One region of the Streptomyces sp. NPDC107498 genome, then DNA from elsewhere that is predicted to be linked to it. Evidence: riboswitches for the same ligand, from Rfam matches in the RefSeq annotation. Region 1 holds a riboswitch; each other region holds the start of a gene.
The links. A riboswitch is a leader RNA that binds a small molecule or an ion and turns the genes downstream of it on or off. The one in region 1 is predicted to bind cyclic di-AMP.

Region 1 (3,872 bases):
ATCGGTGCGGCGACGGTCGGGCGGGAGGCGAGCCAGGCGAGGGCGACGGTGGCGGGTGCGGCCCCGTGGGCCTCGGCGACCGTGTCGAGCGCGGCGAGCACGGCCCGGCCCCGCTCGGTCTCCAGGTGCTTGGCGGCGCCGGTGGCCCGGGCGCTGTCGACGCCGGCGCCGGGGCGGTACTTGCCGGTGAGGAAGCCGGACGCGAGCCCGTAGTACGGGACGGCGGAGAGCCCGGCCCGCTCGACGGTCTCCAGGAGCGGGCCCTCGTAGGTGTCGCGCGAGACCAGGTTGTAGTGCGGCTGGAGGGCGACGTACCGGGCGAGGCCCTCGGCCTCGGCGAAGTCGAGGGAGGCGCGCAGCCGCTCGGGGGAGATGTTGGAGGCGGCGACGGCGCGCACCTTTCCGTCCCTCACCAGCTGGTCGAGGGCGGTGACGATCTCCTCGACGGGGACGGACTCGTCGTCGAAGTGGGTGTAGTAGAGGTCGATGTGATCGGTGCCGAGGCGGCGGAGGGACTCCTCCGCGCCCGCCTTGATGGTGGTGGCGGACAGCCCCTTGAAGTGGGGGTGGGCGCCGACCTTGGTGGCGACGAGGACGTCGGAGCGGTTGCCCCGGGAGGCGAGCCAGCGGCCGATGACGGTCTCGGACTCGCCGCCCTCGTTGCCCTCGGCCCAGGCGGAGTAGACGTCGGCGGAGTCGACGAAGTTGCCGCCTGCGGCGGCGTAGGCGTCGAGGACGGCGAAGGACTGCGCTTCGTCGGCGGTCCAGCCGAAGACGTTGCCGCCCAGGGCCACGGGGAAGACGTGCAGATCGGAGGTGCCCAGTCGGCGGAGAGAGGTCATGCGTCGGTCAACCGTTCCCGCCGCCGGGCCTATTCCGTGCGGTTCCTCAGAGGCTCAGGCCCTTGGAGCGGAGCCAGGACGCCGGGTCGATGCCGTCGCCGCCGGGGGTGTGGACCTCCATGTGGAGGTGGGCGCCGGTGACGTTGCCGGTGGCGCCGACGCGGCCGACGGTCTCGCCGGTGGAGACGGTCTGCCCGGCGCTGACCAGCATGGACGAGAGGTGGCAGTACCAGACCTCGGTGCCGTCCTCCAGCTCCAGGACGATCCGGTAGCCGTAGGAGCCGGACCAGCCCGCCGACTTGACGGTCGCGCCGTGGACCGCCTTGAGCGGGGTGCCCGTGGGGGCGGCGAAGTCGAGGCCGGTGTGGTGGCCGGAGGACCACATCGAGCCGGACTGCATGTAGGTGGCGGTGAGGGTGTACGAGGAGACCGGCAGCGAGTAGCTGGCGGCGAGCTGGGCGAGGCGCTCGGCCTCGGCCTTGGCGGCGGCCTCCGCCTCCGCCTTCGCCTTGGCTTCCGCCTCGGCCTTCGCCTTCGCCTCGGCGGCCGCCTTCTCCGCGGCGGCTTCCTTGGCCTCGGCCTCCGCGGCGGCCTTCTCGGCCGCCGCCTTCTCCGTCGCGGCCTTCTCGGCGGCGTCGGCGGAGGCCTGCTGCTGCTCGGCCTGCTGGAGGATGCGGGCGCGCAGGGCCTCGCCCGCGGCGGGGGCGGCGGCCTGCTCGGCCTGTCCGGTCGCCCGGTCGGCGGTGTCGGTCGTGTAGGTCGCGGCGGTGAGCGGGGCCGGGTTGGCGCGGGCCGCGGTGACGGGCGCGCTGTCCTCCTCGGGGAGGAGGTCGCCGAGGCCGGGGAGGTCGTGGGCGTCCGGCAGGTTCAGGTCGGGGAGGTCCGGCAGCGATATGGCGACCGGGGGCTTCTCCTGCGCGGTGGCGAGGCCGCCCGCGCCGACGGCCGCGATGACGCCGACGCCGAGGACGGTGGAGGAGCGGGCGAAGTTGGAGCGCTGCTTGACGACCCGGTGCCGGCCGCCGGAGCGGCTCTCGGCGCGGAGGGAGCCCTCGGTGGGGTTCCACTCGGTGTCGGGAGCGGCGGGACCCGCGCCGCCGCCGAAGGCGTCGAAGGGGACTTCGGGGGCGGGGGTGTTGGACGCCACGAAGGCGCGCTCCTTTCCTTCCTTCTCGCCTACCGGGTTAGCTGACGGGTTCGGAGCAGGAAGGTCTCCTACGGGCTCTCGCGCGCGTGCGTGGTTCGCACGGGTGCGAAGGGGCCCGATTCACCCCAAGTGGTGGTTCCCCGGTTCCTTTTCAGGATTCGGCGCGTGCGCGCGGTGCCGTCTCTTGCGACGGCTGGGACGACCGCGCTGCGTTATCGAACGTTAATAGACAGGGGGTCCCGATTCCAAGCCGTTCCCCTTGATCATTCATTGGATTGGGGGTGTATCGCCCGAGTTGACCCCCCTTCAGGGGGGCTCGGGGCGGGAACGGCGAAACCCTCGCGATCTGACGTTATGTCAATTGTTATCGCAGTGACACCTCTCGACTACGGCCGGTGACCGGGGCTGCCCGGCGGCACCACCGGCATCGTCCGGCGCCGCTCGGGCTGCCCCGTCGCCGGCCGGCTCACCGCGAGCAGCGCCATGTCGTCGGTCGACCCGCCGCCCGTGTGGAGCCGTACGTCGTCCACGAGCGCGTCGAGCAGCTCCTCGGGCCCCGGGAAGATCCGCCCGGCGAGGCGCGCCACCGGATCGTAGAAGACGCCCCGCGCGTTCCGCGCCTCCGAGAGGCCGTCCGTGTAGAAGAGCAGCGTCGCGCCCGGCGGGAACGGCCGCGCCTCCGCCCGGTCCGGCCACGCCGCCAGGTCGCCCATGCCGAGCGGCAGCGCCGCCTCGCCCGGCTCCAGTGGGTCCAGCCGCCCGTCCGCGTACAGCATTAGCGGCGGCGGGTGCCCCCGGTTGACGACCCGTACGAAACCGTCGAAGGTCCCGCTCCCGTCGGCGCGCGGGATCTCGGCCAGGACGGCCGTGGTGAACCCCTCGAAGGCGTCGAGGCCGTGCCGGCGGGTGCCCTCCCGGGCCAGCGCCCGCTCCAGGCGCCGCGCCACGCCCTCCAGGGTCCGCTCCTGCTCGGCCGCCTCCCGGAAGGCCCCGATGACGACGGCGACGGCCTCGACCGCGTCCATCCCCTTGCCCCGGACGTCCCCGACCACGAGCCGCACCCCGTGCGGGGTGTCCTGGACGGCGAACAGGTCGCCGCCGATGAACGCGTCGGCCTGCGCCGCCTCGTACCGCGCCGCGCACTGCAGTCCGCCGATCCGCTCCGCGGGCGTCGGCAGCACCGCCTTCTGCGCGGTCTCCGCGATGACCCGCGCCGAGGCGAGCCGCTCGCCGCTGCGGCGCACGACCCGGTTGATGAGGAGGGCGAGCGCGGAGACGGTGAGGACGGTCAGGGTCTCGGTGAGGGAGGGGACCTCGTCGGCGGTGCCGTTGTAGAGGTGCAGCCCGACGGAGGCGAGGACGGCCGCGATCCCGGTGAGGAGGGTGGTCAGCATCGAGAAGAAGGGCGCGGCGATCAGCGGGGCGGCGGAGAAGAGCGGCGACGCGGTGTACGCGGGCGGGGTCGCCAGGTCGAAGCCGATGCCGCCCGCGATGACCAGCGGGGGCAGCGCGCGGATGAACCGACGGGCACCGCTGTGCTCGGGGCGGCCCTCGCCGCCCCGCCGTCCTCCGCCCGCCGCTCCTAGGGGGTGCCCCACCTGTGCTCTCCTGCCCGGTCCGACCGGCCGCGGTCCGCACCGCGCCCTCCCAGGGTGGCCGCCGCCGCCCGGCGCGGCGACTCCCACGGGGCCGAGTGGCGTACGGGACACGGGGTCAGTCGGCCGCCAGCCGCCCGCCCCGGGCGAGGAGCGCCATCGCCGCCGCGCACCCCAGGCCCACCGCGCACAACGCGAGCCACGGCAGCGCCGACCGGCCGGCGACGTCGAGGAGCACGCCGGTCCCCAGGTTCCCCAGGGTGATCCCGATCCCGCACACCGTGTTGT
Region 2 (3,872 bases), on a different contig from region 1:
AGGGGCATGAGGTCGGGGCGCTTGGCCCCGACGTGGTCGCCGGAGCTCTCGCCGCGCAGCCGGCGCCCGATCCAGGGCACCAGGTACTCCCGGGCCCAGTGGATGTCGTCGCGGCGCACCTCCAGGGTGCCGCGCGGCGGGACCGGCGGCCAGGGCTGGTCCGGGTCGGCGGGCACGGGCAGGCCGAGGACCTGGGCGGCGCGCAGGGCGACGCGGGTGTGTCCCTCGGGCGAGAGGTGCAGCCGGTCGTCGTCCCAGGCGCGCCTGTCCTGGACGGACTTCAGCGACCACAGGTCGAGGACCGGGCAGCCGTAGCGGTCCGCGACGGCCCGGACGTGACCGTTGTAGGTGGCGATCTTGCCGCGCAGGTGCTTGAGGAGGGTCACCTCGCGGGTGTCGAAGCCGGTGGTCACCATGACGGTGCCGACGGCGGAGGTGAGGTCGGCGACGGCGCGCTCGAAGCGCTCGGCCACGTCGTCCGGGTCCGTCCCGGGGCGGATGATGTCGTTGCCGCCCGCGCAGAAGGTCACCAGGTCGGGGGCGAGTTCCTTCGCCCGCGGGACCTGTTCCGCCACGATCTGGTCGAGGAGGCGCCCGCGTACGGCCAGGTTGGCGTAGCGGAAGGCGTCGTGCTCCGGCAGCTGGTCGGCGAGCAGGACCGCGAAGCGGTCCGCCCAGCCGACGTACGTCCCGTCGGGGCCGGGGTCGCCGACGCCCTCGGTGAAGCTGTCACCGATCGCCGCGTACGACCCGAATGCGTTCTTGTCTTTTGATCTCGAATCGTCTGCCACGGGGGCACATCCTCCCCCTTCGGATGTGACCTACGCGACCGTAAGGAGGGGTTGACGGCGGGTGACATATGCCACCGATAAAGATTCCGCCAAGCCGGAATACGCCGGAGGCCCGGCACCTGGGTGCCGGGCCTCCGGAGGACGAGCAGAGGACGACGGCGCGTCAGATGCTCACGCCGTGCTGGCGGAGGGCGGCCAGCGGGTCGATGTCGGAGCCGTACTCCGGCCCGGTGCGCATCTCGAAGTGCAGGTGCGGGCCGGTGACGTTGCCGGTCGCGCCGGAGAGGCCGATCTGGTCGCCGCCGTTGACGGTCTGGCCGGCGGAGACGGAGATCGAGGAGAGGTGGGCGTACTGCGAGAAGGTGCCGTCGGCGTGCTGGATGACGACCTGGTTGCCGTACGCGCCGCCGTCGCCGGCGGAGTAGACGGTGCCGGGGCCGACCGCGTGGACGGGGGTGCCGGTGGAGGCGATGAAGTCGACACCGGTGTGGTAACCGGAGGACCACATGGAGCCGGACTGGTGGTACGGGGTCGACGTGCCGGCACCGGCGATCGGGGCGACCCAGCCGGAGGAGGAGGTCGTGCCGGCCGACGGGGACGACGAGGTGGCGGCGGCCGGGGCGGCCGGGGCCGAGGAGCGCTCGCTGCCACGGGAGGCGCGGGGGGCGCTGTCACCGTTCTTGGCGGAGCTCCGCTCGCTCTGGTGGTCGGCCTTCGGCGCGGCGGTCCCGGCGGTGTTCTTCGCACCGAGGACGAGCTTCATGCCGGGCAGGATCAGCGAGGGGTCCTCACCGATGACCTGGCGGTTGTCCTTGTACAGCTTCTGCCAGCCGCCCGCGAGGTGGTGCTCGCCGGCGATCTTCGAGAGGTAGTCGCCCCGGACGACGGAGTACGTCTTCGGCGCGGCCTTCGCGTGGGCGGGCGCGACGGTCTCCAGGTGGGCGACGACCTGGGCGGAGGCGGCTGCCGGGGCGGCCTGCTCGGCGGCGTGGGCGCCGGTGGCTCCGAGGAGCGGGAGGGCGACGACGGCGCCGCCGGTACCGGCGGCGGCGATGCCGCGGGTCAGACGGTTGGACTTGGTGCGACGGTGCTTACCCTTCGCGGGCATGGCGAATTCCTCTCCGGCGCCTGCGAGGTGAGCTGTCGGGTTCGGACTGGAGATGTCCGGCCGCGTGTCCACGCGGCTTCACCCCGAGCCGTCCTTCTTCGAAGGGATCGGCGACTTACCTGGGTCCCCCGCTCCTGCCTCGTACGGGTGAGTGCGGATTCCGGTCGGTGGCAGGATTCGGCGGTCCGTCCGGATTGAGCGCGACGCTAGACGAGCGGGTCGGCGCGAACAAGCCACGGTTTTCACGCGCTCCGGAATTCCTCGGCGTCCGGCCGGAATTCCGGTCACCCTCCGTGGATGGCGGCGCTCCGACCTCCTTTTTCCGGGGGGCATTTGGAAAAGACGATCAGGCACGGTCCGTCACGGTTATGACGCTGCTCACGCGCCGATCCTCATCTCCCCCGTAACCAGGGCGGGTTATGCCGAACTCCTCAATACGGACAGATCACCCATTACCGTCCGAGGGGGTGCGTGCCGGGGCCCCCACCCGAGATGATTGCCCCAGGAACCGATCGACAGAACAGGAGCAGCCGTGACGCAGCAGCTGCCGCAGGTCCCGCCCACCGAAGCCGCCGAGCCCGAGCTGACGGGCGTCCGCAACTTCCGGGACGTGGGCGGCCTGCCGACGACGGACGGACGCGCCGTCCGCCCCGGCCGGCTCTTCCGCAGCGGCCACCTCGCCCACGCGACGGAGGACGACGCCGCCTTCCTCGCCTCACTGGGCCTGCACACCGTCTTCGACTTCCGCAACGAGGCGGACCGGAGGATCGAGGGCGCGGACGTCGACCTGCCCGGCGTGCGGAACGTGAACATACCCCTCAACGACCCGGCCGACGGCAAGGAGTTCTGGAAGCTGGTGCGCGACGGCGAGGTCGCGCAGCTGCGGGGGGTCCTCGGCGACGGCAAGGCGGCCGCCCGCATGTCCGACTCGTACCGGAGGATGGTGGTCGAGCGGACGATGGAGCACAGCCGGGTCCTGCACTCCATGGCGGAGGAGAGCGTCCCGGCCCTCATGCACTGCGCGGCCGGCAAGGACCGGGCCGGGCTCGCCGTCGCGATCACCCTGCTCGCGGTCGGGGTCGAGCGGGAGGCCATCGCGGCCGACTACGTGAAGTCGAACGCCCCGCACCGCCGCTACAGGATACGCCGCGGCTCCACCTCCCCGGACGCGATGTCGCCCGAGGTGATGGAGCTGCTGAGCCCGCTCTTCGACGCGCGGGCGGAGTACCTGGGGGCCGCCTTCGAGACGATCGAGGCGACCTGGGGCTCGGTGGACGCCTACCTCGCACAGGGCCTGAAGCTGGCCCCGGAGACCCGCGAGCGCCTGCGGGAGCGGCTGCTCACGGAGGCGTGAGGCCTCCTACCTGCCCTGCGCGCCCATCGCGAAGAGCAGGTAGAGGAAGCCGGCGAAGAGGTGCCCCGCGACCAGGTAGGCGAAGAGGCGGAGCACGAGGCCCCTGGGGAACTTGCCTTCACCGCGCTCCTCGCCGGTGACCGGTACGGACTTCTCGGGCATGTCGGTCCTTTCTGGACGTCAGCGCCGGTGCGGGGACCCGTCGCCGAGGCACAGCTCGGCGACGGGGCTCTGCATCAGGGTGTGGACGAAGAGCAGCTCGGCCCCGCCGGACGTGGCGGCGCCGATCCGGTGCGGGGTCAGCGAGTCGAAGTGCGCGCTGTCCCCGGGGTCGAGGACGTGGACGGCCTCGCCGAGCGCGAGCCGCACCCGCCCCTCCAGGACGTGGATCCACTCCTCGCCGGGGTGGACGCGCACGATGTCGGCCCGGGTGGCGTACGGCACGTGGACCCGCAGGCACTGGAGGGCGCGCCCGGCGCCGCCCGCCTGGCGATAGGTCCAGCCGTCGGCCTCGACGGGTTCGGAGCGGTCGGCCCGGACGACGGGGTCGCGCTCGACGGGCGTCTCGCCCAGGAGCTCGGAGACCGTCGTACCGTAGATGCGGGACAGGGCCAGCAGC
Region 3 (3,872 bases), on a different contig from region 1:
CTCGCCAAGGGCAGCACCGAGTGGGCCACCTGCGCGCCGATCGCGGGTCTGAGAAACGACGGGGAGCCCACCGGGGTGAACCCCGGCCCGGCCGCCCTCCCGAAGGCGCCCACCGGCCCCCTCCCCGAGTCCGACCGCACCGCCGGTGCGCCGGCGGCTCCCGCGGGGGCGGCGGGCCGGTCCGCCACGCCCGCGACCCCCTCCGCGCCGGCCGCGTCGACCGCTCCGGCGACCTCCGTCACGCCGTCCGCGCCGGCCACGTCCACCGCGCCCGCCGCGCCGACGACCCCGGGCACCTCCGATGCGTCCGTTACGCCCGGTACGCCGGATTCGACCGGTACGCCGAAGGGTGACGCGCCGTCGGCCGCGCCCGGCACCGGCAAGCACCGGGGCGGAGCCGCGCCGGAGGAATCCGGCAAGCCGGACAGCTCGCCCGAATCCGGGCGACACGCTTCGAGCAAGGACAAGGCGGGGGAGAGGATCGACGCCGAGCCCGCGACTGACGAGGCGAAGGATTCGGGCACAACGGACAGTCAGGACACTCCGGACGAGTACACCGTACGACCGGGCGACAGCCTGTCCGGCATTGCGCAGGAGAACGAACTCCCCGGGGGCTGGACCGCCCTCTACGACGCCAACCGGCGCACGGTGGGCATCGATCCGGACCTCATCCTGCCTGGTCAGAGCCTTGACCTGACGGCGGGTTCGACGACGGCGGCCGGTTAGTTCGCGGGGTTATGTCCACTTCTGGGCAAGTGAGACATGGGTCTCTTCGTCCCAACTGGCGTGTCGCGTCCGCAAACTTCGCTTCCGTCACCTCTCACCTGCGCAAACGACACCCCCGAAAGGGCGAACAGGGGCGATTTCTCCCCGATGTGCCTCTTTGAACTTCCGGGGGGTCTGTGTCTACGGTCGTCTCCGCTCGCCACCGCGGGCCCCGTCGACCGAAACGCCGAATCCTGCCGTCGGCCGACGGGAACAGTCGTCGCGCAAGCGCCGAAGGCAGGAGTGGGGGACCCAAGGTAAGTGCCGGTCCCGGCCGTTGAGACAGACGGCCGACGACCGGCTTGGGGTGAAGCCGCGTGCAAGGACACGCGGCCGGGCAACTTTCCGGCCCGAACCCGACAGCTCACCTCACAGGCGTCGGTGAGGAGAATTCCCATGCTGTTTTCCGTCAAGGGCAAACACCGTCGTCCCTCCAAGGCCGCCCAGGTCGCCACGCTCGTCGGCGTCACCGGTGTCGCCGTCGCCGCCCCGCTGCTGACCGCGGGCACCGCCTCGGCCGCCACCTCCGCCGAGTGGGACACCGTCGCCCAGTGCGAGTCCGGCGGCAACTGGTCCATCAACACCGGTAACGGCTTCTACGGCGGCCTGCAGTTCACCAACTCCACCTGGGCCGCGTTCGGTGGCACCGCCTACGCCCCGCGCGCCGACCTGGCGTCGAAGTCCCAGCAGATCGCCGTCGCCGAGAAGGTCCTCGCGGGCCAGGGCAAGGGCGCGTGGCCGAACTGCGGCGTCGGCCTCTCCGGTGCCTCCTACGACGGCGGCGCCGCCGAGAGCGCCCCGCAGCAGAGCGAGCCCCAGCAGGCCGCCCCGAAGCAGCAGGCCGCCCCGAAGCAGCAGGAGCGTCGCGCCGAGCAGCCGACCACCCGCAGCGAGCAGCGCAAGGCCCCCAAGACCGTCACCACGCCGACCGGCGAGAAGGTCGAGAAGGGCGACGGCGAGTACAAGGTCGTCACCGGCGACACCCTCAGCAAGATCGCCCAGGCGCACGGCGTCAAGGGCGGCTGGGCCAAGCTCTTCGAGCTGAACAAGGGCGTCGTCGAGCACGCCGACCTCATCTACCCGGGTCAGCAGCTCCACCTGAAGTGAGCCCGGCGGCTCGCGTGAGTCCGGCGGCTCACGCGGCCCCGACGACCCTCCCGCGGTGACCACCCCGGTCCGGCGCGCCCTTCCCCCGTGCGCGCCGGACCGGGGTTCCCCCGTGAGGGGCCCGGGTGCCGGTGGTTACCGCCCAGTAGATACGGGGTCCTTCGTCCCGGGATGCATGCCCTTGGGTCCTTTTTCGTCCCAGCGGGCGGGCGCCCGGCCGGCCGGAGCCCCCGAGCCGGTTAGGCTCTTGCCGCAAGGCCAAGCGACCCTGCACCGACCTTGCGTCACATCCAGCGTCACATCCCAGAAGGAGATGCTCGTGCCGTCCATCGACGTCGTCGTAGCCCGGGAAATCCTGGACTCCCGAGGCAACCCCACGGTCGAGGTCGAGGTCGGCCTCGACGACGGCAGCACCGGCCGTGCTGCCGTTCCGTCCGGTGCCTCCACCGGTGCCTTCGAGGCCATCGAGCTCCGCGACGGTGACCCCAACCGTTACCAGGGCAAGGGCGTCGAGAAGGCCGTCCTCGCCGTCATCGAGCAGATCGGCCCGGAGCTCGTCGGCTACGACGCCACCGAGCAGCGCCTGATCGACCAGGCCATGTTCGACCTGGACGCGACCGAGAACAAGGGCTCGCTCGGCGCCAACGCCATCCTCGGCGTCTCCCTCGCCGTCGCGCACGCCGCCTCCGAGGCCAGCGACCTCCCGCTCTTCCGCTACCTGGGCGGCCCGAACGCGCACCTGCTGCCCGTTCCGATGATGAACATCCTCAACGGCGGTTCGCACGCGGACTCCAACGTGGACATCCAGGAGTTCATGATCGCCCCGATCGGCGCGGAGTCCTTCTCCGAGGCCCTTCGCTGGGGTGCGGAGATCTACCACACCCTCAAGGGCGTCCTGAAGCGCAAGGGCCTCTCCACCGGCCTCGGCGACGAGGGCGGCTTCGCCCCGAACCTGGAGTCCAACCGCGCCGCCCTCGACCTCATCGTCGAGGCCATCAAGGAGGCCGGCTACACCCCGGGCACCGACGTCGCGCTCGCCCTCGACGTCGCCGCGTCCGAGTTCTACAAGGACGGCGCCTACGAGTTCGAGGGCAAGTCCCGCTCGGCCGCCGAGATGACCGACTACTACGCCGAGCTGGTCGCCGCGTACCCGCTGGTCTCCATCGAGGACCCGCTGTTCGAGGACGACTGGGCCGGCTGGAAGGTCATCACCGAGAAGCTGGGCGACAAGGTCCAGATCGTCGGCGACGACCTCTTCGTCACCAACCCGGAGCGCCTGGCCCGCGGCATCGAGGAGGGCACCGCCAACGCCCTCCTGGTCAAGGTCAACCAGATCGGCTCGCTGACCGAGACCCTCGACGCCGTCGAGCTCGCCCAGCGCAACGGCTTCAAGTGCATGATGTCCCACCGCTCCGGCGAGACCGAGGACGTCACCATCGCCGACCTCGCCGTCGCGGTGAACTGCGGCCAGATCAAGACCGGCGCCCCGGCCCGCTCGGACCGCGTCGCCAAGTACAACCAGCTGCTGCGCATCGAGGAGATCCTCGACGACGCCGCGGTCTACGCCGGCCGCAGCGCCTTCCCGCGCTTCAAGGCCTGACCCTCTCCGTAGGGCGGCTTCCGTACGTCCCCGTACTCGGTCCCGTACCGTGTGCGGGGACGTACGCGTGAACAGGGGAGGCGACACGACATGGCCGCGAAGGACCGGGACCGGTTCTCGACCGCGACCCGGATCAGACTGCTCGGCGAGCAGACCGCCGCCCGTGTCTACCGCTCCCAGACCCGCCGTCAGGCCCGCCGCTCCCGGCTCACCGGCCGCGCGGCCTTCCTCGCCCTCGTGGTCTGCTCCCTCGTCGTGGCGCTCGCCTACCCGATGCGGAGCTACGTCTCCCAGCAGGGCGAGATCGCCGAACAGGAGCGCCGGGCCGCCGAGGCCGCCCGGCGGGTCGAGGAGCTGAGGGACGAGAAGGCCCGCCTCCAGGACCCGGCCTACGTCCGCC
Region 4 (3,872 bases), on a different contig from region 1:
GACTCCACGGTGCTGTTCCTCAACTACGACGAGAACGACGGCTTCTTCGACCACGTGCCGCCGCCGGTCGCCCCTCCGGGCACGGCGGGCGAGTACCTCGACGGCGTGCCGATCGGCCTGGGCTTCCGCGTCCCGATGATCGTCATGTCCCCGTGGACCCGGGGCGGATGGGTGAGCTCCGAGGTCTTCGACCACACGTCGGTGCTGCGCTTCCTGGAGAGCTGGACGGCGGCGCTCGGCACCCCGGCCACCTGTCCGAACATCAGCGCCTGGCGGCGGAAGGTCACCGGCGACCTGACCGGGGTCTTCGACTTCGCCCACCCGGTGTACGGAGTGCCCGCCGGCCTTCCGTCCACGGCGAAGGTGATCGGGCAGGCCACCTGCGGCCCGCTGCCGAACCCGGCGCCGCAGAACAACGCGCTGCCCGCCCAGGAGTCCGGCACCCGCCCCGCGCGCGCCCTGCCGTACCAGGTGAACGGCAACCTCGACCGCTTCGAGTTCGGCGCCGCGGGCAAGATCCTCGCCTGGTTCTCCATGACCAACCGGGGCGCGGAGGCCAAGCGGTCGGCGCACTTCTCGATCCACCCGCACCAGTACCGGGACACCGCCGCCTGGCAGTACACCGTCGATCCCGGCGGCACGGCCACCGACTACTTCAACATCGGGCTCGGCTCGGGGTCCGGGAAGTACGACATCTCGATGATGGGCCCGAACCGCTTCCTGCGCCGCTTCATCGGGGACGCCTCCAAGGCGGGCAAGGCCGTCGAGGTGGCGGCCCGGTTCGCACCCGAGTCGGGAACGGGCAGGACGGCCCTGTGGTTCACGATGACCAACTCCTCGGCCGGGCCCGTCACCTTCACGATCCGCTCGAACGCCTACCGCTCGGACGGCCCGTGGACGTACACGGTTCCGGCGAACTCCCGTCGCGAGGACTTCTTCAACGCGGTGGCGTACAACGGCGGCTGGTACGACTTCACGATCACCGCCGACATCGACGGGAGCTGGTCGCGCCGGTACACCGGCCACATCGAGACCGGAGCCCCGAGCGTCAGCGGCTGACCCCTCCCCCGCGCGCCGGGCGGCAGCGGCCTTCCGGTCACCGCTGCCGCCCGGCACCGGGCGGCACGGCATCAGCGCCCGGCGTGCGCGGCGCGGCGGACCGTGGCGTCGAGGAGGGCCACCGCGTCGGCCCCGGTGCGGCCGGGGGCCCGGTTCCACGGCCCGATCAGCCCCTGCCACCCGCGTGACCGCAGCTCGGTCATGACCCAGGCGGCCGCCTCGTTCATGGTGTCGGCGCTGCCGTAGCCGAGCCGGTGGGCGGCGAGGAGGGCCCCGCAGACGCACCGGGCGCCGCGTGCGTCCCGCAGCTTGTACGGGGCGTTCTGCCAGCCCCATTCCGTCAGCACCAGGCGCGCGTAGCCGAGGTGGACCGAGGGGCGGAGCTCGGCCTGTCCGATGCGGCGCCAGGTGTGCAGCCGGTCCGGCAGCACGGCGCCGAGCCGTCCCGGGATGCGGCGCTCGACGGGGAGCTCCGGGGGCAGGGCGGCCAGGGCGTCGGCCACGAGCCGGTCCACCGGCACGCTGAGCAGGGCCCGCCAGCCCTCCTCGACCGGCGGCGACTCCTGGGGGGCGGTCCAGTCCGTGACGATCCGCTGCCAGGTGGCGCTCTCGAAGAGGGCGGCCGCCTCGCGGTCGAGGGCGTCGGGGCTGAGCAGGGAGGCGGAGGGCGGCATGGGGATGTCTCCTGGGTCGACTCCCCCCATCCTTCAAGATGGAATGTCGGTTTTGCCGCTTTCACCCTCACGCGGAGAGTCGTCGACCTCGCGACACCCCTCGCCTTCTCGGCGAACAACTCATCACATGAATTATCACCCCATTCACCCATGAAAGGAACTACATACCAAATAGGACATTCCGCTTCGCGTGACGCGACTCACTCGCACGGCTCGACGATTCTGCGGCCTTCTCCCCCGCCCCGTACCGGGCAAGGAAGTTCGACGCCCACCGGACGGCGTCGATCTTGAATCATCCGAATTCCGTGATCCATTTCCGCATACCCGGGACCCTCTCCCCTTGTTATCCGTCGCATTACTGGCCTACGGTCACCTCCATTCGAGCGGAACGCCCAATCCTGCCGCCGCTCGGTAAAACTCCCTTTTCACCCGACGGCAGGAGCGGGGGACCCACGAATACGCCGGTCCGGAATCCGGAACGGCTCGGGGTGAAGCCGCGTGCGCGCGGCCGGACATCTCCCGTCCGAACCCGACAGCTCACCCCGCAGGCGCCGGAGAGGAAACCGTCATGCCTGCTCACGGTAAGCACCGCCGCCCCCGCCGCAGCCCCGTCTCCCGGGGCCTCGCCCTGGTCGGTACGGGTGGCGCCGCACTCACCCTGCCGCTCATCGCCCCGGCCGTCGCCGGCGCCGCGCCCGTGTCCGGCGCCCCGGAGATCGCCGCCCAGTCCCTCGCCGCTCCCGCCGCGCAGACCGCCGCCAAGGCCCCCGCCGCCCCGGCCACCGTGCGCACGTACACCGTCGTGAGTGGTGACTCGCTTTCCCTGATCGCCCGCAAGAAGGGAATTCGGGGGGGCTGGAAGAGCCTTTACAGCGCCAACAAGAGCGTCGTGGGTGACGACCCGTCACTCATTCACCCCGGTCTCGAACTGACGATTCGTCGGGATTCCGCCAAGGCCGCCCCCGCCCAGCCGAAGGCGAAGAAGTCCGCCACGACCGAACGGGCGAGCCGCTCCGAGCGCCGGTCGGCCGCTCCCGCCGTCGCCACCGGCACGGGCGCCTCCGCCGCGCAGGCCGTCCCGGCCGTCGCCGCCGCCCCCTCCGCCGGCAAGGCGGCCCCCGCCGCCGCCACGAACTACGCCGACAACCTCGACGGCTGGATCCGGGAGTCCCTGGCCATCATGGGCCAGCACGGCATCCCCGGCTCCTACGACGGGATCCTCCGCAACGTCATGCGCGAGTCGTCCGGAAACCCCCAGGCCATCAACCTCTGGGACTCCAACGCGGTCGCCGGCACCCCCTCCAAGGGCCTGCTCCAGGTCATCGAGCCGACCTTCCTCGCCTACCACGTGCCCGGCACGTCCATGGACCTGTTCGACCCGGTCGCCAACATCACCGCCGCCTGCAACTACGCGGCCGACCGCTACGGCTCCATCGACAACGTCAACTCGGCGTACTGACCCCCTGCCGCCGGAAGTGCTCGGCGAACCAGGAGGTGGCGAGGTCCGCCACCTCCTCCAGGGCGCCCGGCTCCTCGAAGAGGTGGCCGGCGCCGCCCACCACGGCGAGCCGGTTCTCGCAGCGCAGCAGGGCCAGGGCCCGTCGGTTGAGGTCCAGGACCACCGCGTCCGCGCCGCCCACCACCAGGAGCGTCGGGGCGCGCACCCGTGCCAGGTGCTCGGCCGCGAGGTCCGGCCGGCCGCCCCGCGAGACGACGGCGCCCACCGGGGAGGCGGGGTCGGCGGCCGCCCACAGCGCGGCGGCCGCGCCCGTGCTCGCGCCGAAGTACCCGAGCGGGAGCCCCGCGCTCCCGGGCCTCCCGGCCAGCCACTCCGTGGCCCCGGCGAGCCGCCCGGCGAGGAGCGGGGCGTCGAAGACGTGCTCCCGGTCCTCCGCCTCCGTCTCGGTCAGCAGGTCGAAGAGGAGCGCCCCGAGACCCGCCCGGTTGAGCACCCCGGCGACCGCCCGGTTCCGGGGACTGTGGCGGCTGCTGCCACTGCCGTGGGCGAACAGGACGATGCCGCCGGCGTCCTCGGGCACCGCGAGCCGTCCGCCGAGGGTGACGCCCCCGGAGACCGTGATCCGCACCTCCGTGTCCTGCACGACGGGGTCCCGGGCGGCCCTGCTCCGGTCCAGGCAG

Region 2: another riboswitch for cyclic di-AMP. It lies ahead of ACZ66Z_RS01790 (M23 family metallopeptidase); the one in region 1 lies ahead of ACZ66Z_RS32620 (M23 family metallopeptidase).
Region 3: another riboswitch for cyclic di-AMP. It lies ahead of ACZ66Z_RS17210 (transglycosylase family protein); the one in region 1 lies ahead of ACZ66Z_RS32620 (M23 family metallopeptidase).
Region 4: another riboswitch for cyclic di-AMP. It lies ahead of ACZ66Z_RS25510 (LysM peptidoglycan-binding domain-containing protein); the one in region 1 lies ahead of ACZ66Z_RS32620 (M23 family metallopeptidase).

The regions. Positions count from the first base shown of each region.
Region 1 covers NZ_JBVJPE010000027.1:60,552-64,423, reverse strand. Annotated here, with positions in the region: gene ACZ66Z_RS32625 (aldo/keto reductase) at 1-842, opposite strand, end outside; gene ACZ66Z_RS32620 (M23 family metallopeptidase) at 889-1,989, opposite strand; cyclic di-AMP (ydaO/yuaA leader) riboswitch at 2,002-2,163, opposite strand; gene ACZ66Z_RS32615 (PP2C family protein-serine/threonine phosphatase) at 2,376-3,587, opposite strand; gene ACZ66Z_RS32610 (MFS transporter) at 3,703-3,872, opposite strand, start outside.
Region 2 covers NZ_JBVJPE010000001.1:388,522-392,393, forward strand. Annotated here, with positions in the region: gene ACZ66Z_RS01780 (STM4011 family radical SAM protein) at 1-10, shown strand, start outside; gene ACZ66Z_RS01785 (SGNH/GDSL hydrolase family protein) at 1-791, opposite strand, end outside; gene ACZ66Z_RS01790 (M23 family metallopeptidase) at 955-1,899, opposite strand; cyclic di-AMP (ydaO/yuaA leader) riboswitch at 1,902-2,059, opposite strand; gene ACZ66Z_RS01795 (tyrosine-protein phosphatase) at 2,432-3,253, shown strand; gene ACZ66Z_RS01800 (DUF6126 family protein) at 3,260-3,415, opposite strand; gene ACZ66Z_RS01805 (helix-turn-helix domain-containing protein) at 3,434-3,872, opposite strand, start outside.
Region 3 covers NZ_JBVJPE010000008.1:273,882-277,753, forward strand. Annotated here, with positions in the region: gene ACZ66Z_RS17205 (transglycosylase family protein) at 1-726, shown strand, start outside; cyclic di-AMP (ydaO/yuaA leader) riboswitch at 985-1,158, shown strand; gene ACZ66Z_RS17210 (transglycosylase family protein) at 1,162-1,872, shown strand; gene eno (phosphopyruvate hydratase) at 2,186-3,472, shown strand; gene ACZ66Z_RS17220 (FtsB family cell division protein) at 3,563-3,872, shown strand, end outside.
Region 4 covers NZ_JBVJPE010000016.1:1,457-5,328, forward strand. Annotated here, with positions in the region: gene ACZ66Z_RS25500 (phosphocholine-specific phospholipase C) at 1-1,059, shown strand, start outside; gene ACZ66Z_RS25505 (DUF6197 family protein) at 1,131-1,733, opposite strand; cyclic di-AMP (ydaO/yuaA leader) riboswitch at 2,141-2,299, shown strand; gene ACZ66Z_RS25510 (LysM peptidoglycan-binding domain-containing protein) at 2,302-3,192, shown strand; gene ACZ66Z_RS25515 (phosphoribosyltransferase family protein) at 3,176-3,872, opposite strand, start outside.